3 regions of the Tahibacter amnicola genome follow, and region 1 is predicted to be linked to each of the others. Evidence: predicted binding sites of a transcription regulator. Region 1 holds the regulator's gene; each other region holds the start of a gene.
What was found. The regulator HrcA, encoded in region 1, represses chaperone genes, less so after heat shock. The targets are predictions, from matches to a motif close to TTNGCACTCNNNNNNNNNGAGTGCNAA.
Positions count from the first base shown of each region.

Region 2: rpoH (RNA polymerase sigma factor RpoH) is a predicted target of HrcA. The motif match lies at 2,730-2,756, and genes of this name have one in related genera.
Region 3: groES (co-chaperone GroES) is a predicted target of HrcA. The motif match lies at 2,056-2,082, and genes of this name have one in related genera.

Region 1 is NZ_CP104694.1:4,347,922-4,355,424, forward strand. Features, by position in the region: gene carA (glutamine-hydrolyzing carbamoyl-phosphate synthase small subunit) at 1-210, opposite strand, end outside; gene dapB (4-hydroxy-tetrahydrodipicolinate reductase) at 403-1,215, opposite strand; partial or broken gene dnaJ (molecular chaperone DnaJ) at 1,407-2,536, opposite strand; gene dnaK (molecular chaperone DnaK) at 2,972-4,903, opposite strand; gene grpE (nucleotide exchange factor GrpE) at 4,990-5,532, opposite strand; gene hrcA (heat-inducible transcriptional repressor HrcA) at 5,602-6,672, opposite strand; gene recN (DNA repair protein RecN) at 6,790-7,503, shown strand, end outside.
Region 2 is NZ_CP104694.1:1,331,558-1,339,060, forward strand. Features, by position in the region: gene ftsX (permease-like cell division protein FtsX) at 1-934, shown strand, start outside; gene N4264_RS05540 (response regulator) at 1,020-1,865, shown strand; gene ung (uracil-DNA glycosylase) at 1,939-2,646, shown strand; gene rpoH (RNA polymerase sigma factor RpoH) at 2,786-3,652, shown strand; gene N4264_RS05555 (NAD(P)/FAD-dependent oxidoreductase) at 3,715-5,064, opposite strand; gene N4264_RS05560 (primosomal protein N') at 5,083-7,311, opposite strand.
Region 3 is NZ_CP104694.1:916,759-924,261, reverse strand. Features, by position in the region: gene groL (chaperonin GroEL) at 1-1,622, opposite strand, end outside; gene groES (co-chaperone GroES) at 1,705-1,995, opposite strand; gene cutA (divalent-cation tolerance protein CutA) at 2,240-2,566, shown strand; gene N4264_RS03835 (protein-disulfide reductase DsbD) at 2,641-4,974, shown strand; gene N4264_RS03830 (TlpA family protein disulfide reductase) at 4,971-5,597, shown strand; gene N4264_RS03825 (winged helix-turn-helix domain-containing protein) at 5,622-7,503, opposite strand, start outside.

The DNA of each region.
Region 1 (7,503 bases):
AACGTCGACCGGGTTGCACCCGGTGTTGCCGATATGCGGATAGGTCAGCGTGACGATCTGACGCGAATAGGACGGGTCGGTCAGGATTTCCTGGTAGCCGGTAAGCGCGGTGTTGAACACCACTTCGCCGGTGGTCATCCCTTCGGCACCGATCGAAAGCCCGTGGAACAGGCTGCCGTCGGCGAGTGCAAGAAGAGCGGGCATGGACATTCTGTCGCCTTATGCGTTAAGGGCCCGGCACCTGGCCGAATCAGGTGCGACAAAACCCGCGGGCTGGTGGAACCAGTCCGTGGATTCGGGCGAAAAGGGAATCGAGGCGAGGCGCGATTTTAGGGCGAGGTGACGGATGTGTCCACCCGCTTTATGAACATAACCGCACGGATCGCCGGGGTTTTGTCGGGTCTATTCGTCGAGGAGGTCGTGCATGCCGTACATCCCCGGGGCCGCCCGGGCCAATCGTTGCGCGCCAACCAGGGCGCCCTTGGCGAAGATGTCACGATTGTTGGCACGGTGAGTCAGCTCGATCCGCTCGTCTTCGCTGACGAACATCACCGTATGCTCGCCGATGACATCACCGCCACGCAGGGCATGAAAGCCGATCTCCCCGGCCTTGCGACTGCCGCGCCCCACGCGGCCATGCACGGCGGCAGCCTGGAGTGCGACACCCCGCCCGGCCGCGACCGCCTCGCCCAGGGTCAGCGCGGTACCCGATGGCGCATCCACCTTGCGGCGGTGGTGCATCTCGACGATCTCGCAGTCCCAGGTCGGCAGGAGCTGGGCGGCCATGCGCGCGAAGCGCTGCATCAGGGCGATTCCGAGGCTGAAATTCGATGCCCAGAGCACCGGAATATGCTGAGCCGCCCGGTGCAAGGTCACGTGCTGCTGTTCACTCAGTCCGGTGGTGCCGCAGATAAAGGCCACGCGCCGCTCCACGGCCAGGGCGATGGCCGAATCAAACGCGTGCGGGCTGCTGAAATCGATCAGGGCGTCGAGCTGGGTGTCCGGGTCAAGCGAGGCGCGGAAATCGATATCGGCGACGTCGTTGCCGACGAGGGCGCTGATCGGCGTGTCCTCGAGGCTGGATCCGGGCCGCACCAGCGCCGCACTGATCCGGACATCCGACTGGAGGGGCGCTGCGCGCAGGATGGCCTGTCCCATGCGCCCGCCAGCACCGTGAACGGCAACCATGGTGGGCGTCTGGCTGGACAAGGACATAGGGAACTCCCGGGCAGTAGCTGGCAGGCGCGAGGGTGCGCCAAACCGGGGGCCGTTGTCACCTCATAAGACTGTCAGGAGTTCGGTGCAAGCCCCGGATCGGGCTCGCCGCCGACAGTCCGCATGCTTTCAGGAACGTAGCAGGCGTGCGGGAGCCGGCCTGGGAACGGGCCAGCAATCCGCCACAGCGATCAGGACGTCATCCGCTCCCAGAACTGCTTGACGCCGTCGAACCAGGAGCTGGCCCGCGGTGTATGGGCGCCGGGTTCGCAGCCTTCGAACGTTCCCTCAAACTCCTCGAGCAGCTCGCGCTGGCGCTTGGTCAGCTTGACGGGAGTTTCGACGACTACGCGGCAATGCAGGTCGCCCAGGCGACCACTGCGCACGTTTCGCACGCCCTTGCCGCGCAGGCGGAAGAGCTTGCCGGTCTGCGTCTCGGGCGGCAGCGTGATGACGGCCTCGCCATCCAGCGTCGGCACCTTGAGTTCCGAGCCCAGCGCCGCCTGCGAGAAGCGGATCGGCACCTCGCAGTAGAGGTCGTCACCTTCGCGCTGGAAGATGGGATGGTCGCGCACGCGCACTTCCACATACAGGTCACCGGGCTCGGTGCCACTTGGGCCTGCTTCGCCCTGCCCCGTCAGGCGAATGCGGTCGCCGGAATCGACGCCAGCCGGAATCTTCACCTGCAACTTGCGCTCGTCTTCGACGCGGCCTTCGCCACGGCAATCGCGACAGGGGTTGCTGATCGCCTTGCCGGTGCCCGCGCAGTGCGGACACACCTGCTGCACCGAGAAAATACCCTGCTGCATGCGCACGCGGCCATGCCCCCGGCAGGTGTTGCAGGTGGACGTCTTGCCGTCCGCCGATCCGGTGCCGGTACAGGTCTTGCAGCTGACCAGGGTCGGTACTTCGATTTCGCGGTCGATGCCGAAAACGGCTTCTTCCAGGTCGAGCTCAAGCATGTAGCGCAGGTCGGAGCCGCGCCGGGGCGCTGCGCGCCACCGCCACGGCCCATGCCGAAAATGTCCGAGAAAATGTCTCCGAAGATGTCGCCGACATCGCCGTGGAATCCAGCACCACCGCGACCGCCCATGCCGGCCTCGAAGGCGGCGTGGCCGTGCTGGTCGTAGAGCGCGCGCTTCTGCTTGTCGCAGAGCACCTCGTAGGCCTCCTTGGCCTCCTTGAACTTCTCCTGCGCGTCGGCGTCCGGATTACGGTCCGGGTGGTACTTCATCGCCAGGCGGCGAAACGCCTTTTTCAGGTCATCGTCGTTGACGTTGCGTTCGACGCCGAGGACTTCGTAGTAATCGCGCTTGCTCATTTCGAATCAGCCTGGAAATTCACGTGTTCACGAAGCAGCGCAAGCAGAGCGATGTCTTGCTTTCGCAGAAACCAAAAGACAAAGGGAACCGCGGCACGCAGCAATGCATTGACCAAAAGCGTCCCGTGCAAATGTGAAGAGCGCGGTAGTCCTCATCATATCCAACCGCTGAGAAGCGCCCTGCTTCGGCCCTACAACGTCGACCAGGATGCGACGGGATTCCTCCTGCATCGAGGGTTCCCAAGTCTCGCGGCCGACACCTATTGCCATCAGAAGCATTCTCGTCCCCGCGCGCAGTCTTGAGTGCGGTTGCGACGGTTCATGGCGTCAACCCATTCGACGAGCCGTCCGGCCATACGCCCCACCACCTCAGCCAGAATCAAAACGAAAACGGACAGCCATGGCTGTCCGTTTTCGTTGAGCGCATCCCGCGCCTTACTTCTTGTCGTTCACTTCCGTGAACTCGGCATCGACCACATCGTCGTTGCGCGCACCGCCAGCAGCGCCGGCACCGGCCGAAGCCTGCGGGCCCGCACCCGGGGCGTCGCCGCCCGCCGAAGCGGCGGCAAACAGCGCCTGCGCGGTTTCTTCCAGCTTGGTCGTGCGCGATTCGATGGCCGCCTTGTCGTCGCCCTTCATGACCTTTTCCAGGTCCGACAGGGCTTCTTCGATACGGCCGATCTGGTCGGGCACCTTGCCGCCGTGATCCTTGATGGCGCTGCGCGTGGCGTGGACCAGCTGGTCCGCCTTGTTGCGCGTGGCGACCAGTTCATGGAACTTGCGGTCTTCTTCCTTGTTGGCTTCCGCGTCACGGACCATGCGCTGGATTTCGTCATCGGACAGGCCCGAACCGGCCTTGATCTCGATGCGCTGTTCCTTGCCGGTCTTCTTGTCCTTGGCGTGGACGTGCAGGATGCCGTTCGCGTCGATGTCGAAGGCGACTTCGATCTGCGGCATGCCGCGCGGCGCCGCTTCGATACCGGCGAGATCGAACTTGGCCAGCGACTTGTTGAAGCGGGCCTGTTCGCGCTCGCCCTGCAGCACGTGCACGGTCACGGCGGACTGGTTGTCTTCCGCAGTGGAGAACACCTGCGACGCCTTGGTCGGAATGGTGGTGTTCTTCTCGATCAGCTTGGTGAACACGCCACCGAGGGTTTCGATACCCAGCGACAGCGGGGTCACGTCGAGCAGCAGGACGTCCTTGACGGTGCCACCGAGCACACCGCCCTGGATCGCGGCGCCGACGGCGACGGCTTCGTCCGGGTTGACGTCCTTGCGCGGCTCCTTGCCGAAGAAGTCCTTTACGGCTTCCTGCACCTTCGGCATGCGGGTCATACCGCCGACGAGGATGACTTCGGTGATGTCCGATACGCGCAGCGACGCATCGTTGAGCGCGATGCGGCAGGGCTCGATCGTCTTCTTGATCAGGTCATCCACCAGCGCTTCGAGCTTGGCGCGGGTCAGCTTGATGTTCAGGTGCTTCGGACCGGAGGCGTCCGCCGTGACGTACGGCAGGTTCACTTCGGTCTGGTGGCTGGAAGACAGTTCGATCTTGGCGCGCTCGGCAGCATCTTTCAGGCGCTGCAGGGCCAGCGGGTCGTTCTTCAGATCGATGCCCTGGTCCTTCTTGAATTCTTCCACAAGGTAGTCGATGACGCGCTTGTCGAAGTCTTCGCCGCCCAGGAAGGTGTCGCCGTTGGTGGCGAGCACTTCGAACTGCTTCTCGCCGTCGATATCGGCGATTTCGATGATCGAAACGTCGAACGTACCGCCGCCGAGGTCGTACACGGCGATCTTGCGGTCCTTGCCACCGGCCTTGTCCAGGCCGTAGGCCAGGGCGGCCGCGGTGGGCTCGTTGATGATGCGCTTGACTTCAAGGCCCGCGATACGGCCGGCGTCCTTGGTCGCCTGGCGCTGCGAGTCGTTGAAATAGGCCGGCACCGTGATCACGGCTTCGGTCACCGGTTCGCCGAGATAGTCTTCGGCGGTCTTCTTCATCTTCATCAGCACCTTGGCCGAGATTTCCGGCGGTGCCATCTTCTTGCCGTCGGAGGTCGCCACCCAGGCGTCGCCATTCTCATGGGCGACGATGCCGTAGGGCACGAGGTCCAGGTCTTTCTTGACTTCCGCGTCGGTGAACTTGCGGCCGATCAGGCGCTTCACCGCGTAGAAGGTGTTCTTCGGGTTAGTGACGCTCTGCCGCTTGGCCGGCGCACCCACCAGGACTTCACCGTCCTTCGTGAAGGCCACGATCGACGGCGTCGTGCGGTCTCCTTCCGAATTCTCGATCACCCGCGCGGTGGTGCCTTCAATCACCGCTACGCACGAGTTGGTCGTGCCGAGGTCGATGCCGATGATCTTGCCCATTTGTCGCTCTCCTCAAATCTTTCGAAGCCTGTGGCGGCTTCCACTGTCGCGCTATTTAGGGGTGCCTAAGGTCAAATCAAGTGTGCTTACTTGGCCACGGCAACCAGCGCCGGGCGCAACAAACGCTCGTTGAGCACATAACCCTTCTGCATCGTGCTGACCACCGTGCCGGAAGCGTGATCGGGACTATCGATCATGCTCATGGCCTGGTGGAGTTCCGGATTGAACGGCTGTCCGACCGGATCCACCGCTTTCAGGCCATTGGCCTCGACCACCTTGTTCAGGGTCTTGAGGGTCAGGTCCATGCCTTCGCGCAGGGCTGCGCTATCGGCCGTCTCGATGGCCAGGCCCCGCTCCAGGCTGTCGCACACGGGCAACAGGTCAGAAAGCAGACGTTCGTTGGCGAACCTGCGCGCCTGCTCCAGGTCGCGCTGCAGGCGGCGGCGCTGGTTCTCCAGCTCGGCGCGTTCACGCAACAGGACATCACGCATGTCGGCCACGGCAGATTCGGCCTGGGCCAGCTGCTGGCTCAGGGCCTCGATGTCCGCATTGACGGCGGCTTCGGCGTCGGACAAACCACTGTTAGGGCCGTCCGCCCTTGCGGACGCGGTCGGATCGATGTTTTGCATTAAGACTCCGGCGAGTTCGGTCCCGTACCCCACGGGGCGCGGGATGATACGGTTTGGCGAGCGGCCTTGCTATTGGGGCGTGTGCGCCCGGTTCAAGGCACCCGACAAAATCTGTGCCGTAGCCTCCACAACCGGGATCACCCGCTCGTAGGCCATGCGGGTCGGCCCGATCACTCCGAGCACCCCCAGGACCCGCCCGCCGATACCATACGGCGCCGTCACCAGGCTGCAGTTTTCCAGGGCGGCAAACCCGGATTCCTCGCCGATGAACAGCCGCACGCCCTCGGCCCGGGCGCACCGTTCCAGCACGGCCAGCAGGTCGCGCTTGCGCTGGAAGGCTTCGAAGAGGTCACGCAGCCGTTCGAGGTTGGAAAGGTCCTGCACGCCCATCAGATTAGTCTGGCCGGCCACGAAGACATCGGGCTGGGGAGCGGCGTCGAACGCGCGCTGTGCGACATCCACCGCCGCGCTCATCAGGCGGTTGAGCTGGGCACTGGTTTCCTGCATTTCCCGCAGGAGGCGCAGTCGGATCTCGTCCAGGCGCTGCCCGGAAAACTGGGCATTGAGGTAGTTGGCCACCTGCTCCAGCTCCGATGCCGAGTAGGCCCGCTCCAGTTCAATGACCCGGTTCTGCACCTGGCCGTCGGTGAAGACCAGGATGACCAGCGTCCGGCGGGCGTCCAGCGGAACGAAGTCGATGTGGCGGAACGGTACTTCCTGGTGCTGGGGCACCGTCACGACACCGACGAAATGGGTGAGCTGCGACAGCAGCGACGAGGCGCTGTTGAGAAGGTCCGGCGTCGGCGCGACAGCCGACAGCTCGCGGCGCAGCTCCTCCACCTGCGGTTCGCCCAGCGGCCGCAGTTCCAGCAGGCTGTCGACGAAGACGCGGTAGCCCTGGGCTGTCGGCACCCGGCCTGCCGATGCATGCGGCGCGGCGACCAGACCCAGTTCTTCCAGGTCTGACATGACGTTGCGGATCGTCGCCGGACTCACATCCAGCCCGGACGACCGGGCCAGGGTGCGGGAGCCGACGGGCTGGCCGTCAACGACGTACTGGGCGATCAGCGTCCGCAGCAGCTGGCGAGCGCGGGGATCCAGGGGTGGGTCGAACTGGTACGGGACATTGCCCCGGAGGATACACGGCGCGCGGCACTCGGCAAGCCGTCGTCCACCCCGGTAACCCGCGGGGCTGTCTCTCAACCTGCGACAGCATCCTGCTAGAGTTTGTGGTCTGCCGATATCACGGACCCGGGCATGCTGCGTTCCCTGTACGTCAAGGATTTCGCCATCGTCGGCGAGGCCGACATCAGCTTCCAGAACGGATTGACCGTCGTCACCGGCGAAACCGGTGCCGGCAAGTCCCTGATGGTCGACGCACTGCTCCTGTTGTCCGGCACGCGCGCAGACGCCGGCGTCGTGCGCCAGGGCTGCGACCGCGCCGAGCTGGCTGCCGAGTTCGACCTGACGACCACCCCCGCCGCCCAGGCCTGGCTCAAGAGCGAGGACCTGGACGACGACGGCGCCTGCCAGCTGCGCCGCGTCATCCGCGTGGAAGGCAGCTCGCGCGCCTGGATCAACGGCCGTCCGGTCACCCTTGGCCAGCTCGGTACGCTGGCCGAATTCCTGATCGAGATCCATGGCCAGCACGAGCACCAGGCCCTGCTCGACCGTACTCACCAGATGGCTCTGCTGGATGCCTACGGCCAGCACGCCGACGCAACGACAGAAGTGGCCGCGGCGGCGCGGCGTTGGCGCGACATCGGCAAGCAGATCGATGCCATCGCCGGCAGCGGCGACCACTCCGAACGACTGGGGCTACTGGAGCGCCAGCTCGACGAACTGGACCGCCACGCCCTTACGGCGGAGCAGCTGGCGGAGCTCAATGACACCCACAAGCGGCTCGCCAACGCAGGGCAGTTACTGCAGGGCAGCTCAAATGTCGCGGAACTCATTGATGGCGATAGTGAA
Region 2 (7,503 bases), 3.0 Mb from region 1:
CACGGTCACGCGCAGCCGGCCGAGTCTGCGCAGTTGGCGCGATCAGCATTTGTATAGTTTGTTTTCCAGTCTCGGGCGCCTGCTCGCACGGCCTTGGGCAACGACACTGACGGCGCTGGTGATGGGCCTGGCGCTGGCACTGCCGCTGCTGTTCCTGATCCTGCTGGACAACGCCCGTGGGCTGAGCGGTGGCTGGCAGGACGCGCGCGAGATCACGGTGTTCATGAAGCCGGGCACGGCGGAGGATCGCGTGCAGGCCCTGGTCGGACGCGTGACTGCGCGGTCTGACGTGACCGCGGTCAAGCGCAAGACGCCGGCCGAGGGACTGGAAGAATTCCGCGCCATGTCCGGCTTTGCCGACGCCCTGGATGTCCTGCAGGTGAACCCGTTGCCGGATGTCGTGATCGTGACGCCGCAGGAACGTCGCGACGGCGCCGAGCCCGACGTGCTGGCGGCGCTGCGCGCGGATGCCGATGTCGACCTGGTGCAGTACGACGCCGCCTGGCGGCGTCGCCTGGGCGCGATTCTCGGGCTGGGGCAGCGTGCCGGCGTCATCCTCGCCGGACTGCTGGCGCTGGGCACATTGCTGGTGGTCGGCAACACGGTTCGCATGGATATCCAGTCGCGTGCGGAGGAGATTGCCGTCATGCAATTGATCGGGGCGAGTCCGGGCTTCGTGCGCCGGCCCTTCCTGTATACCGGCATCTGGTACGGGCTCTTCAGTGGTGTGTTCGCGCTGCTGGTGGTGCTGGCGGTGCAGTGGGCAATGGCCGCGCCCGTCACGCACCTGCTGGAAAGCTACGACCATCGTTTCGTATTGAGCGGTCTCAACCCAATGTCGGGGGCTGCGGTGCCGCTGATCAGTGCCGTTTTAGGCTGGCTTGGCGCTATGCTTGCAACCGCACGGCATCTGGCCGAAGGTCATCCCGAATGAGCGTGGCGTGCTCCAGTCGATTCCGGCGCCGCTTCGATCGAGGGTCCCAATCGCGTTGACAGCACGGAGTTCCGCAGGGGGAACCATGGAAGCGCATCTCACCCGACACATCGCCAGCGACGAGCCGCGCGTGATGGTCGTGGACGGATCCAAGGTGGTGCGCCGCCTGATCGAGCAGGTGCTCAAGGCCGACTTGCCGGGCGTCACCGTCCTGGCCTGCGAAACCGGCGCGGAAGCCAAGCAGCAGCTGGAGTCGGGCGTGGTCGATTTCGTCACCACCGCCCTGCGCCTGCCGGACATGGACGGCCTGGAGCTGGCCCAGTACATCCGCGAACACGCACCGCAGGCCTACATCCCCATCGTGGTGGTTTCCGGCGATGTGCAGGAGCGCCTGGTGGCGCGCACCTTGTCGGAGGCGGTAACCGACTACTTCGACAAGTCACTCGGGTTCAACGCGCTGGCGTCGTTCATCCGCGGCTATGTGCGGCCGGAATCCAACGCCACTGGCGAAGTGCTCTATGTCGAGGACAGCCGCGTCGTGGCGCTCGCCACGCGCCGCATGATGGAAAAGCACGGCCTGACCGTGCTGCACGTGGTCAGCGTGGAGGACGCCCTGGCGCTGCTGGAAACCGCCAAGGCACAGGGCAAGGTGCCGGGTGCGGATATCGTCCTTACCGACGTCAACCTCAAGGGCGAGCTCACCGGCGGCGACCTGCTCGAGCGCATCCGCACCGAGTTCAACTACAGCAAGGCGCAGCTGCCGGTGCTGGTGATGACCGGTGATGACAACCCCAAGAACCAGGCCGCCCTCCTGCGGGCCGGCGCGAACGACCTGGTCGAGAAGCCGATCGAGGAGCGCCTCCTCATTACCAAGCTGCTGTTCCAGCTGCGGGTGGGCCTCCACGCACGCGGCAAACTCAATCCGGCCTAGCGCCATGCGGCGCGGTGCTTGACGGAAAGAGGCCAGGCAGGCAAAACCCGACGCCTGTTTGCCGGAGCGCCCCATGAGCGAATCCAAATTGAAGCTCGAACCGAGCTGGAAAGAACGGCTCGGTGACTACTTCGAGCGTCCTGAGATGACTGCGCTGTCGCAGTTCCTGCGCACCGAGCTGCGGGCGGGCAAGGTGATCTATCCGCCGCCGCGCCATATTTTCAGTGCGCTCGACGCCACGCCCTTTGACCGGGTGAAAGTCGTGATCCTGGGCCAGGATCCTTACCACGGCCCCAACCAGGCCCATGGCCTGTGTTTTTCCGTGATGCCCGGCGTGCCCATTCCGCCATCGCTGCGGAACATGTACGCGGAGATCCAGCGTGATCTGGCAATCCCCCCGCCCAACCACGGCTGCCTGCTGCGCTGGGCGGAACAGGGCGTGCTGCTGCTCAACGCCGTGCTGACGGTGGAGCAGGGCATGGCCAATTCTCACCAGGGCAAGGGCTGGGAGGGCTTCACGGATGCCGTGATCGACTGTCTCAACCGCGAGCGGGACGGCCTGGTGTTCATGCTGTGGGGATCGTATGCCCAGTCCAAGGGGCGGCTGATCGACACCCGCCGGCACTGCGTCTTGAAGGCGCCCCACCCCTCGCCGCTGTCCGCGCACCGGGGCTTTTTGGGCTGCGGGCACTTCTCGCGGGCGAATGAGTACTTGAAAGCGAACGGGACCGCCCCGATCGACTGGCAGGTCGGGCCGGCACCCGCCCTCACGGCGGCCTAACTATTTTACTGTACTCTCTGGTACAATATTGGTCGGGTCGCAGCAGGGCTCCGTTGCAAAAACAACGGGAACTCCCGCCGGCTTTAGCACTCACATCTGGCGAGTGCTAACCTAAGCACAGAATTGGAGGTTTCAAGCCATGAGTGAAGCCCTTGCCCTTGTCAGCAACAACCTGCCGATTCCGAGTGCCCTTGGAAGTCTCGACGCGTACATCAGCGCCGTGCACCGGGTACCGATGCTGACCCAGGACGAGGAACAGGACCTGGCCGAACGGCTGCGCTATGAGAATGATCTCGCGGCCGCCAAACGGCTGGTGCTGTCGCACCTGCGCTTCGTGGTCCACGTGGCGCGCGGCTACCAGGGATACGGCCTTCCCCTGGGAGACCTCGTCCAGGAAGGCAATATCGGCCTGATGAAGGCGGTCAAGCGCTTCGACCCGACCCTGGGCGTGCGCCTGGTCTCCTTCGCGGTCCACTGGATCCGCGCCGAGATGCACGAGTTCATCCTGCGCAACTGGCGCATCGTCAAGGTCGCCACGACCAAGGCGCAGCGCAAGCTGTTCTTCAACCTGCGCAAGTCGAAAAAGCGCCTGGGCTGGATGAACCACGAGGAAGTCCAGAGCGTGGCCAAGGAACTGGGCGTGCCGGTGGCGACGGTGCTTGAGATGGAATCCCGCCTGGCCGGCCGCGACGTCGGCTTCGACGCACCGCAGGATTCGGACGAAGACACCCCGCCGGCCCCGGTTGCCTACCTCGTCGACCATCGCGCCGACCCGTACGAGTCGCTGGCCAACCAGGACCAGGAAGATAACCAGCTCGAAGTGCTGACCGAAGGTCTGGCCCGCCTGGATGCCCGCTCCCGCGACATCATCGCGCGCCGCTGGCTCAAGGACGGCGAAAAGGCCACGCTGCAGGAACTAGCCGACGAATACGGCGTATCCGCGGAGCGTATCCGCCAGATCGAAGCCAATGCGATGAAGAAGATTCGCGCGCTGTTCGTTGCCTGATCCCCGTCGCCAGTCATGAAAGAAAACGGCCCCGGAAGGGGCCGTTTTCGTTGGTGGGCCCGCTACGGGGCAGCCGCTGTTTTGCGGCGGGGGTCAGCCCCGGCCGGTTCCACACGTTCGCGGTTTACCGCGTCGGTATCCGCCGCCGGCCTGGTTTCTCCGGGCTCCGTGCCGACGATGATCCGCGCGTGGCGCTGGTAGGTCCAATAGGACCAGGCCCAGTTGATCAGCACGATCAGCCGGCTGCGGAAGCCGATCAGGAACAGGATGTGGATGAACAGCCAGAACAGCCACGCCACCATTCCCGACAGCCGGACGCGTCCGAGATCGGCGACGGCCGCCCAGCGTCCGATCGTGGCGAGGTTGCCGAAATCCCGGTAGCGGAACCCGCTGGTGCTCTGGCCGCCGATCAGTCGACGGATCATGCGTGCCGCGTGGGTGCCCATCTGCTTGGCCGCCGGCGCGACGCCAGGCACGGGCTTGCCGTCGACACTGAGCGTGGCAAGGTCGCCGATGACGAAGACCGCGTCGTGCCCCGGCACCCGCAGGTCGGAGGCGACCGGCACGCGGCCGGCGCGATCAAGGCTCACGCCGAGACTGCGCCCCAGGGGCGAAGCGGCAACGCCGGCCGCCCACAGCACAGTCCGGGCTTCGATCCGCTCGTCGCCCAGGCTGATCCCGTCCGCATCCACGGCCGTGACCGGCGCGCCGGTCTGCACTTCCACGCCCAGACGCTCCAGTTGCTGGCGGGCCTTTTGCGACAGCGGCTCGGGCAAGGTCGAGAGGACCCGGGTGCCGGCCTCGACCAGCACGATGCGCGCGCGCGTCGGGTCTGCGCGCCGGAACTCGCGGCGCAGGGTGTGCCGGGCGATCTCCGCGAGCGTGCCGGCAAGCTCCACGCCAGTGGGTCCGCCGCCGATCACGACGAAGTTCAGCCAGGCACGGCGCCGCTCCGGATCCACCTCCGCCTCGGCCCGTTCGAAGGCAGTGAGAATGCGTCGGCGGATTGCCAGCGCGTCATCCAGGGTTTTCAGCCCTGGCGCGTGGGAGGCCCATTCATCGCGCCCGAAGTAGGCGTGGCGCGCGCCACTGGCAAGGATCAGATAGTCGTAGCCGAGGGATCCGCCGGCGGCCAATCGGATCTGCTTCGTGGCGGGTTCGATGCCGCTGACCTCGTCCATCAGCACGGTGACGTTGCCCTGGCGGCGAAGGATGTGCCGCAGCGGCGCGGCGATGTCGGGCGAGGAGAGTCCCGCCGTGGCGACCTGGTAGAGCAGGGGCTGGAACAGGTGATGGTTGTTGCGATCGATCAGGGTGATGCGGACGGCGTCCCGGCGGAATTCCCGTGCGGCCCACAGGCCGCCGAATCCGCCTCCGACAATGACCACATGGGGTACCTCCTTGTTGTTCACGATTGCACCTCGGTGATGTCAGTAGAGATCGATCGGGTCCACGTCCAGTGACCAGCGCGCCTGGCGCGCCGAGGGCAGCGCCCGGATCCGGTCCAGCCAGCGCGGCAGGCAGGCCTGCAGGCGCGCGCGATCGGTCGACGAGGCAATGAGCTGGAAGCGATGAAGTCCGGCGCGCAGGGGCATCGGCGCCGGGAAGGGACCCATGAATTCAATGCCGTCGAGGCTGCCCGGTTCCGTTTCCCGGGCTGCCGCGGCGGCGTCGTTGAGGAAGGCCAGGCTGCGCTCGCCGTCCTTGGCTTCGGCGCGCAGCAGCGCCAGGTGTGCAAAGGGGGGCAGTTCAGCGGCGCGGCGCTCGGCCAGCAGGCTTTCGGCCAGCGCGCGATAACCGCCCCGCAGCAGTTTCGCCAGCAGGGCGTGGTCGGGATGGTGCGTTTGCAGATACACCGCGCCAGGCTTGTGCGCCCGGCCGGCGCGGCCGCTGACCTGCACCACCAGCTGGCCGAGCCGCTCCGAAGCGCGGAAATCCACACTGTGCAGCCCCTCGTCCACGCCGAGGATGGCCACCAGGGTCAGGTTGGGCAGGTCGTGCCCCTTGGCCAGCATCTGCGTGCCGACATAGATACCCGACTGGTGCGGCCCCAGCCGGTCCAGCAATGCCTCCATGGCACCGCGGTTACGCGTGGTCTCGCGGTCCACGCGGATCACCGGGACGCCGGGAAACAGCTCGCCGAGGGATTCCTCCAGCCGTTCGGTGCCCTGGCCCTGCGGTTGCAGCGCCGGCCCGTGGCATTCGGGGCATTGCACCGGAACACGCCGCTCCGCCTCGCAATGGTGGCAGACGAGGCGCCCGCGCCCGCGGTGAAACGTCATCGGTTTGTTGCAACGCTCGCAGTCGGCGTGCCAGCCACAGTCGTGGCAGAGCAAGACCGGCGCATAGCCGCGCCGGTTGCGGAAGATGAGGGCCTGCTCGCCGCGCTGTACGCAGGCCTTGATGGCACTCACCAGCTCCGGTGCCAGCCCGTGCACGAGCCGGGCGCGGCGCTGGTCGACGATGTGCAAGGTCGGTGGCTTCGCGGCGCCGGCGCGTTGCGGCAGGGTCAACCGTGCGTAACGGCCGGATTCGGCGTTGGCCAGGCTTTCCAGCGACGCCGTGGCCGAACCCAGAACGACGGGGATCGACAGCGCCCGCGCCCGTACGAGTGCCAGGTCACGGGCGCTGTAACGGAAGCCGTCCTGCTGCTTGTAGGACGCATCGTGCTCTTCATCGACCGCGATCAGCCCCAGCGCCGGCAAGGGAGCGAAGATGGCCGAGCGCGTTCCCAGGATGACTTTCGCATCCCCGCGCGCCGCCGCCAGCCATGCGCGCGATCGTTCGCCTTCGGCCAGGCCCGAGTGCAGGGCGTGAACAGCGGGACCGAAGCGGTCGCGGAATCGGCGCAGGGTCTGGGGCGTCAGGCCGATTTCGGGCACCAGCACCAGGGCCTGGCGATCGCGCGCGAGCGCGGCTTCGACCAGCCCCAGGTAAACCTCCGTCTTGCCGCTGCCGGTCACACCTTCCAGCAGCCAGGGCTGGAACCGGCCGAAACTGGCCGTGACCGCGCCGATGGCTTCGGTCTGATGGGGATTGAGCGGTGGCCCCGGCACGCGCGCGCCGACCGGTGCACTGGCAGACAGGGATACCGTTTCGATAAATCCGCGATGGCGCAGCGCGGTTGCGCTGTCGCGCCAGCCGGGCAAGTCGGTATCGAGGGCAGCATAGGTCACCGGGCCCTCGGCCAGGCGCTCGAACAGGCTGCGCACGCGGCTGCCGCGGCGCAACGGCGGGTCGGACACCATCTGGCGGCCATGCGCGCTCAGCGCCAGCGCGCGATAGCCCTCGAAGGGCAGGGGCTTGGCCTGGCGCAGGCCGACCGGCAGGGCAGTCTCCAGCGCGATGCCCAGGGCGCATTGGTAATAGCGCGATGCCCATTGCAGGGTGGCCAGCCATTCGCCATTGACCAGCGGCGTTTCGTCGAGCACCGCGGTCACCGGCTTGAGTTTTCCCGGTGGAACATCGCTTTCGCTGGCGTGGCCGACAACCACGCCCACGCGGCGGTCACGCCCGAACGGCACTTCGACGCGGCACCCAGGGCGCACGCCGGTACCCCGCGGCGCGCGGTAGTCGAACACCTGGGGCAGGGGAACGGGGACGGCCACCTTGAGGATGGGCAGCGCAGTCGGGTCGCGAGGCAGGGGGGCGGGCGGCACACGCCATTTTCGCATAGGCCGCAGGGCCGTTCCGAGTGCTGCCGACACCATTTCCGCGCTTACGCGCAATTATTGCCAGAATATTGACAAATATGACGTAAAATATTGTTTTTAAACGAGTTCGCCGCTTATCCACAAGACCTGTGGATAAGCTTGTGGACCAACGCCGGCCAGACCCCCGAAAAGGCCGTC
Region 3 (7,503 bases), 3.0 Mb from region 1:
ATGCCACCGCCGTGGTCATGGCCGCCGGCGGCCGGAGCGTCCTTCTTCGGGGCCTCGGCGACCATGGCTTCGGTCGTGATCATGAGGCCGGCGATCGAGGCGGCGTTCTGCAGGGCAGAACGCGTGACCTTGGTCGGGTCCAGGATGCCGAAAGCGATCATGTCGCCGTATTCGCCGGTCGCGGCGTTGTAGCCGAAGTTGCCCTTGCCTTCCAGGACCTTGTTCAGCACCACCGACGGCTCGTCGCCGCAGTTGGAGACGATTTCGCGCAGCGGCGCTTCCATCGCGCGCTTGGCGATGTTGATGCCGTGGTTCTGGTCTTCGTTGTCACCCTTGAGGCTGGTGAGCGACTGCAGCGCGCGCAGCAGGGCCACGCCGCCGCCCGGGACCACGCCTTCCTCGACGGCCGCACGGGTGGCGTGCAGGGCGTCTTCAACGCGGGCCTTCTTTTCCTTCATTTCGACTTCGGTGGCCGCACCGACCTTGATCACCGCAACGCCGCCGGCGAGCTTCGCCACGCGTTCCTGCAGCTTTTCACGGTCGTAGTCGGACGAGGTTTCCTCGATCTGGGCCTTGATCTGCTTGATGCGGGCCTGGATCGCGTCACCGTCGCCGGCGCCGTCGATGATGGTGGAGTTTTCCTTCGAGACGACGATCTTCTTGGCGCGGCCCAGATCCTTGATCGTGGCCTTTTCCAGCTGCAGGCCGACTTCTTCGGAGATCACGGTACCGCCGGTGAGGACGGCCATGTCTTCGAGCATCGCCTTGCGACGGTCGCCGAAGCCCGGGGCCTTCACGGCGCAGACCTTGACGATGCCACGGATGGTGTTGACCACGAGGGTGGCCAGCGCTTCGCCTTCGACTTCCTCGGCGACGATCAGCAGCGGCTTGCCGGCCTTGGCGACGCCTTCAAGCACCGGCAGCAGTTCGCGCACGTTGGAGATCTTCTTGTCGTGCAGCAGGATGAACGGATCATCCAGCTCGGCCTGCATCGACTGCTGGTTGTTGATGAAGTACGGCGAGAGGTAGCCGCGGTCGAACTGCATGCCTTCGACGACGTCGAGTTCGTTTTCCAGGCCCGAGCCTTCCTCGACGGTGATCACGCCTTCCTTGCCGACCTTCTTCATCGCTTCGGCGATGATTTCGCCGATGTTGGCGTCGGAGTTGGCCGAGATCGTGCCGACCTGGGCGATCGCCTTGTCGTCAGCGGTGGGCTTGGAGAGCGACTTCAGCTCGGCGACGGCGGCGTGCACGGCCTTGTCGATACCGCGCTTGAGGTCCATCGGGTTCATGCCGGCGGCGACGGCCTTCATGCCTTCGCGGATCAGCGCCTGGGCCAGCACGGTGGCGGTGGTGGTGCCGTCGCCAGCGACGTCGGAGGTCTTGGAGGCGACTTCCTTCACCATCTGGGCGCCCATGTTCTCGAACTTGTCGGCCAGTTCGATCTCCTTGGCAACGGACACGCCGTCCTTGGTGATCGTCGGGGCGCCGAAGCTCTTCTCGAGCACGACGTTGCGGCCCTTCGGACCCAGCGTCGCCTTGACGGCGTTGGCCAGGACATTCACGCCACGGACCATGCGGGCGCGGGCGTCTTCGCTAAAACGGATTTCTTTGGCTGCCATGGGAATTTTCTCTCAAAAGGAATGCTGGAATGGGGGATCGTTTCGAGCTGTCGGCGCGGCGCACGGGCGCCGCGGGGCGCGATCAGGCTTCGATCACCGCCATGATGTCTTCTTCGCGCATGACGAGCAGTTCCTCGCCATCGACCTTCACTTCAGTGCCGCTGTACTTGCCGAACAGGACCTTGTCGCCCGACTTCACGGCGATCGGACGGACCTTGCCGTCTTCGAGGATCTTGCCGGTGCCGGCCGCCACGACTTCACCGCGGATGGGCTTCTCGGTGGCGCTGTCCGGAATCACGATGCCGCCGGCGGAGATGCGCTCTTCTTCCATGCGCTTGATGATCACGCGGTCGTGCAGGGGACGAAGCTTCATGGGGACTCCCTCAGATGATGAAAGACAACAGATTGAACGGAAACTGATATTGCCCGGTTGTTAGCACTCCGGGTCGGTGAGTGCTAATTCTAGCCGGACAATGCCGCAAGGCAATGCCTCGGCGGCGGTGGGCGGCATTTGGGGCACCCGCCGGCGGCTTTCAAGGGGGCCGGTGCGAGCCGGCGACCGGATCGGTTATCGTGCGCGGCTGCCACCCGGCACCCAGCCCCCTTCCGGATGCGCCATGTCAGTCCTGATCGCCTATTGCACCGTGCCCGATGCGGAAACGGCCGGCCGGATCGCCGGCCAGCTTGTCCAGGAGCGGCTGGCCGCATGCGTCAACAGCCTGCCGGGCGTGGCGTCCACCTACGTCTGGGAGGGCCGCCTGTGCCGGGATGCCGAGCACCTGCTGCTCATCAAGACGACCCGCGACCAGCTGCCGGCCCTGACCGCCCGTCTGGTGGCGCTGCATCCCTATGAACTCCCCGAGGTCATCGCGGTCGATGTCGCCGCTGGCAATCCGGCCTACCTGGACTGGGTGGCACGATCCGTCGGCCCCGCGCCGCCATGAGGACGCCGGCGAAACCTTCGGCCGGGCATCCCGCGTACGTCACGGAACGTCATCCACTGATTGCTGGAGTCGCAATGAGTCACCGAATTTCCCGCTTCCTGGCCGGACTGGCCGCTTTCCTCGGGATGGGCAGCGCGACAGCCCAGTCGGATGACCTGCTCCTGCCGGTGGAGAAAGCCTTCGCGCTGACCGCCACCGCACCCACCCGGGATACCGTCCGCCTCGACTGGAAAGTCGCGGACGGCTATTACCTCTACCGCTCGCGCATCAAGACGAAGGCAGCCAGCCCGGCAGTGACCCTGGGGACGCTGGACCTCGCCCCGGGCGAGAAGAAGCACGATGAGTTCCTGGGCGATGTGGAGGTCTACCACGGCAGCGCCACCGCCACGCAGTCGTTCACCCTGGCCGATCCTGCCGCCGACACGGTCGAGTTCATGCTCTCCATCCAGGGCTGCCACGAACTGGACCCGAAGATCTGCTACCCCCCGTCGAACACCAAGGTGAGCCTGCGCCTGCCGCCGGTCACCGCCACGACCGCAGCGGCGCTGCGCGAGCCGGCCCCGGCCCCGGTGGAAACCCTGCCGGTTGCCGCACCGGCCGCCTCGACTTCGCTCAAGGACGCACTCGGCCAGATCGGTGGCAAGGCCATTGCCACACCGGCCGACCCGGCGGAAGGCGAGGCCGGCCTGCCGCTGCCGCCGGAGCAGGCCTTCCGTTTCGAAGCCATTGCCAGCAGCCCGACCGAGCTGCTGGCCCGCTGGACCATGCCCAAGGGCTACTACCTCTATCGCGACAAGACACAGCTGACGGTCAAGGGTGATGCCGGCATCCAGCTCGGCGCACCGCGCTGGCCCGAGGGCAAGCTGCACAAGGACGAAAAGTTCGGCATGGTCACGGTGTTCTTCGACCAGGTCGAGCTGCCGATTCCCTTGATCCTGCCCAAGCCCGGCGGCGCCGTGATGACGCTCGAGGCCAGCTTCCAGGGCTGCGAGGACAACGGCGTGTGCTATCCCGTGATGACCCGCACTGTCTCTATCGACTTGCCGGCGGCAACCGCCGAGCAGGTGGCGGCTTCGCAGAAGACCCCGGTCGCGAGCACTGATGCCGCGGGCGAACAGTCGGAAGAACAGGTCCTTGCCGCGCGCCTTTCCAGCGACCGGCTGATGACCCTGCTCTGGTTCTTCGGATTCGGCCTGCTGCTGGCGTTCACACCGTGTGTCTTTCCGATGCTGCCGATCCTCTCGGGCATCATCGCCGGCGCCGGCGAGAACGTCTCCACGAAACGGGCCCTGGTGCTGTCGCTGGTGTATGTACTGGCGTCCACGGCGATCTTCACCATCGCAGGCGTCGTGGCCGGGCTGGTCGGCGCCAATCTGCAGGCCGTGTTCCAGAAGCCCTGGATCCTGTGGAGTTTCGCCGGTCTTTTCGTCGCGCTGTCGCTGTCGATGTTCGGCTTCTACGAACTGCAGCTGCCCTCGTCGTGGCAGAGCCGCATTGCGACGGTCAGCAATCGCCAGCAGGGCGGATCGCTCATCGGCGTGGCCATCATGGGCGTGCTGTCGGCCCTGATCGTGGGCCCCTGCGTCGCGCCGCCGCTGGCTGCGGCCGTGCTGTACATCAGCCAGACGCGCGACCCGTTCTTCGGCGGCCTGGCCCTGTTCGTCCTTTCGCTGGGCATGGGCGCACCCCTGGTGGTCGCCGGCACGGCGGCCGGCCGCTTCCTGCCGCGCGCCGGCGCGTGGATGGACGCGGTCAAGTCCGTGTTCGGCGTGAGTTTCCTGGCCCTGGCCATCTGGATGCTGTCGCGCATCCTCGATCCGACCTGGATCATGCTGATGAGCGGCGCACTGGCGATCGCCTGCGCCGTGTTCCTGGGCGCACTGGAACGCCTGCCGGAACACGCTTCGGGCTGGCGCACGCTGTGGAAGAGCCTGGGCGTGCTGCTGCTGATCTTCGGTGCTGCGCAACTGGTCGGCGTGGCCGCCGGATCGCGCGACCTGCTGCAGCCGCTCAAGGGGCTGGGCGGCGGCGGCGCGCCGGTGGAAGAGAAGGGGCTGCCCTTCCGCACCATCAAGAGCGTCGACGACCTCGACCGCGAACTCGCCGCCGGCAAGACGGTGATGCTCGACTTCTATGCCGACTGGTGCGTCGCGTGCAAGGAAATGGAACACCTCACCTTTACCGAGCCGTCCGTGCACCAGGCGCTTTCCGGCATCACCCTGCTCAAGGCTGACGTCACTGCCAACGACGACGTCGACCAGGCGCTGATGAAGCGCTTCGGCCTGGTCGGCCCGCCGGCCACGCTGTTCTTCGATGCGAGTGGCCAGGAAGTCCGCCCGCGACGCCTGATCGGCTTCGAGGCCGCAGACAAGTTCGTCGCCCGCGTGCAGCAGGTGCCGCGCGGATGAGCGTCAAACGCACCATTGGGGTCATCGCCCTGGCGCTGGCGGCCGGCACGGCCGGCCTGGTTTCCGGCACCTTCCTCACCGGGCAGGTACCGCCGCCCTGGATTACCTCGCCCCTCAGCCGTACCGAGTTTGGTCGCAAGCTCGCCGATGCCTGGATCGAAGCCGCTGCGCCGCGCGCACCGCAGGGTGTCGTCGTTGCCGGCAAGGGCGACCGCCGCCCCGACCTTTCCCTGCTGCAACTGGATGGCAGCACCACGGAGCTGGCGCAATGGGACGGCAAGGTCGTCTTGCTCAATTTCTGGGCGACCTGGTGCGCGCCCTGCCGCGAGGAGATGCCTGCCCTGGACAAGTTCCAGCAGGCCTGGTCGCCCAAGGGCGTGCAGGTGGTCGGACTGGCACTGGACGATGCGGCTTCGGTGAAGGAATTTCTGGCGGGTACGCCGGTGGCCTATCCCATCGTCCTGCCGCCGCCGTCCGCGCCGCAAGTCGCCACGCAATTTGGCAATACCTACGGCGTATTGCCGTTCAGCGTGCTGATCGGCCGCGACGGCCGCATCGTGGCGACGCGCCCCGGCGCGCTCAAGCAGGAATTCCTGGAAGAGTGGATTGCGCCGCATCTTTGACCAGCGGCACGACACGCATTCGGCTCAACGCCAGTCACCGGCATCGAAGAGTCCCTGCACCAGGGCAAGATCGATTTCATCGCGCTCGATGCGCGCATAGGCATAGCCGTCGCTGACCGGGCACAGGGTGAAACCCGATCGTTCGCCCGCGCCGGCCAGTTCGCCCAGGTCGACGGCCTCGCCGCCGGGCAGGGGTATCCGCAGCAGGTGTCCGCGCTGGTCGATGAACCAGGCATCCACGCCATCGCTGTCGAAATTTCGGAAGGACAGCGCCGGCAGGCCCGGATGCAACTCCCGTTCGGCGCCCTCGATCTCGCGCACCCAGAGGCCCGGACGCCCGAAGCGCATGAAGAGAAGCCGCCCGTCCGCCAAGGGCAGCGGAGCCACCGCGGGCGTGTCGCTGATCCGCGTCACCGCACTGCCGTCCGCTGCCGCGCGATACAGGTGGTAGGTGCCGGCCCGGTTGGAGGCGAACACGATCGACTTCCCGTCCGGGGTGAACAGCGGGTGCACGTCGTTGGCGGGGTCACTGACCGGGCAGTGACGGCTTCCGTCAGTCACAGTGATGACGCAGATATCCGCGTTGTGCTGCTGCCGCTCGGAATAGATCACGCGCGTACCGTCCGGCGCGAACGACGGTGCGACGGGCGACAGGCCCAGCCCTTCGCGCAGCGCGCGCGGCACGCCGCCGTCAGCGTCGACCAGCCACACGCCGAACTGGCCACTGCGATTGCTGCTGAACACCAATTGCCTGCCGTCGGCCGAATAGCGGGGAAACCAGTCCTGCCGCGAGGACGGCATCACCGCCCGCCCGCCGCTGCGATCCGTCGACAGCCGGCTGTGCCACAGGCCCGACTGCAACTGCACCCGCTCAAAGCTCAGCAGGTGGCCGTCACCGCTCAACGCCGGGAACTGCACATCGCTTTCCGACAACCCCAGCCACTGCGGCACTTTCCCCGGACGCACGCGCCAGAACCCCTGCCCGCCGTTCTTGTCGCTCACGTAGAGGATGTCGCCGCGCGGGGTCCATGCCAGGTTGAAGATCGCAGCGTCCTGGTACGTGAGGCGTTCGGGGACCCCACCCTCTGCCGGCATGCGGAAAATATCCTGCCCGCCCAGATCACCCAGCCGGGTGAAGGCGACCCAGCGACCATCGTGACTGACGGCCGGAAAGTGATCGTGTGCGCCCGGCGGCGGCGAGGTGAGGTCGCGCCGTACGGGATTGTCCAGGCGCACCTCCACCAGTCGTCCGCTGGTCAATCCTGGCGTGTCGTTGAAGATGACGCGCCCGCCGTCCGGGGTCACGGCGAGCCGCGTGTGCGCCATGGGATGGCAGGTCACCAGCTCGCGCTCCTCGCCAGTGCTCAGATTCAGCCAGCGCACCGAGCACTGGGCCTGCGCATCCGACCGGACGAAGGCCAGGTGCTCGCCGTCCGGCGCGAAGACGGCGGCATGGTCGTCGGCGGGATCGCGGGTCAATCGCTGCGGCAGCCCGCCGATAACGTCACGCAGGTAGAGGTCGCGATTTCCCGGTGCCTCGCCGTCCCAGGTGAAGACGGCACGCTGGCCCGTGCGATCAAAGGCGACCGACGTCTCCTTGCCCGGATAGGCCGTCAGTACGCCGAATCGTGGCGCCGGCGGCGGCTCGGCGGCATCCGGACGCGACCAGTCGCGCACCGTGCCGGCCGCCGCGAGCAGGACGACCGCTCCCATCCACCAGAGCGACCGGTAACCGAACACGGGCCGGGGTGGCACCGCCGTGGCCGTCTGCGCCGGCACCGGCGCTGACGCCATCAGGTCCGCAATGCGCTCGGAGGTGTCGAACGCCGCGTAGGTACTGGCCTGCGCGGGACCTTCCGCCGGCGCGTCGGCGCTCAGCGTCTCCGGCTCCGTCTGCTGCGGCGTC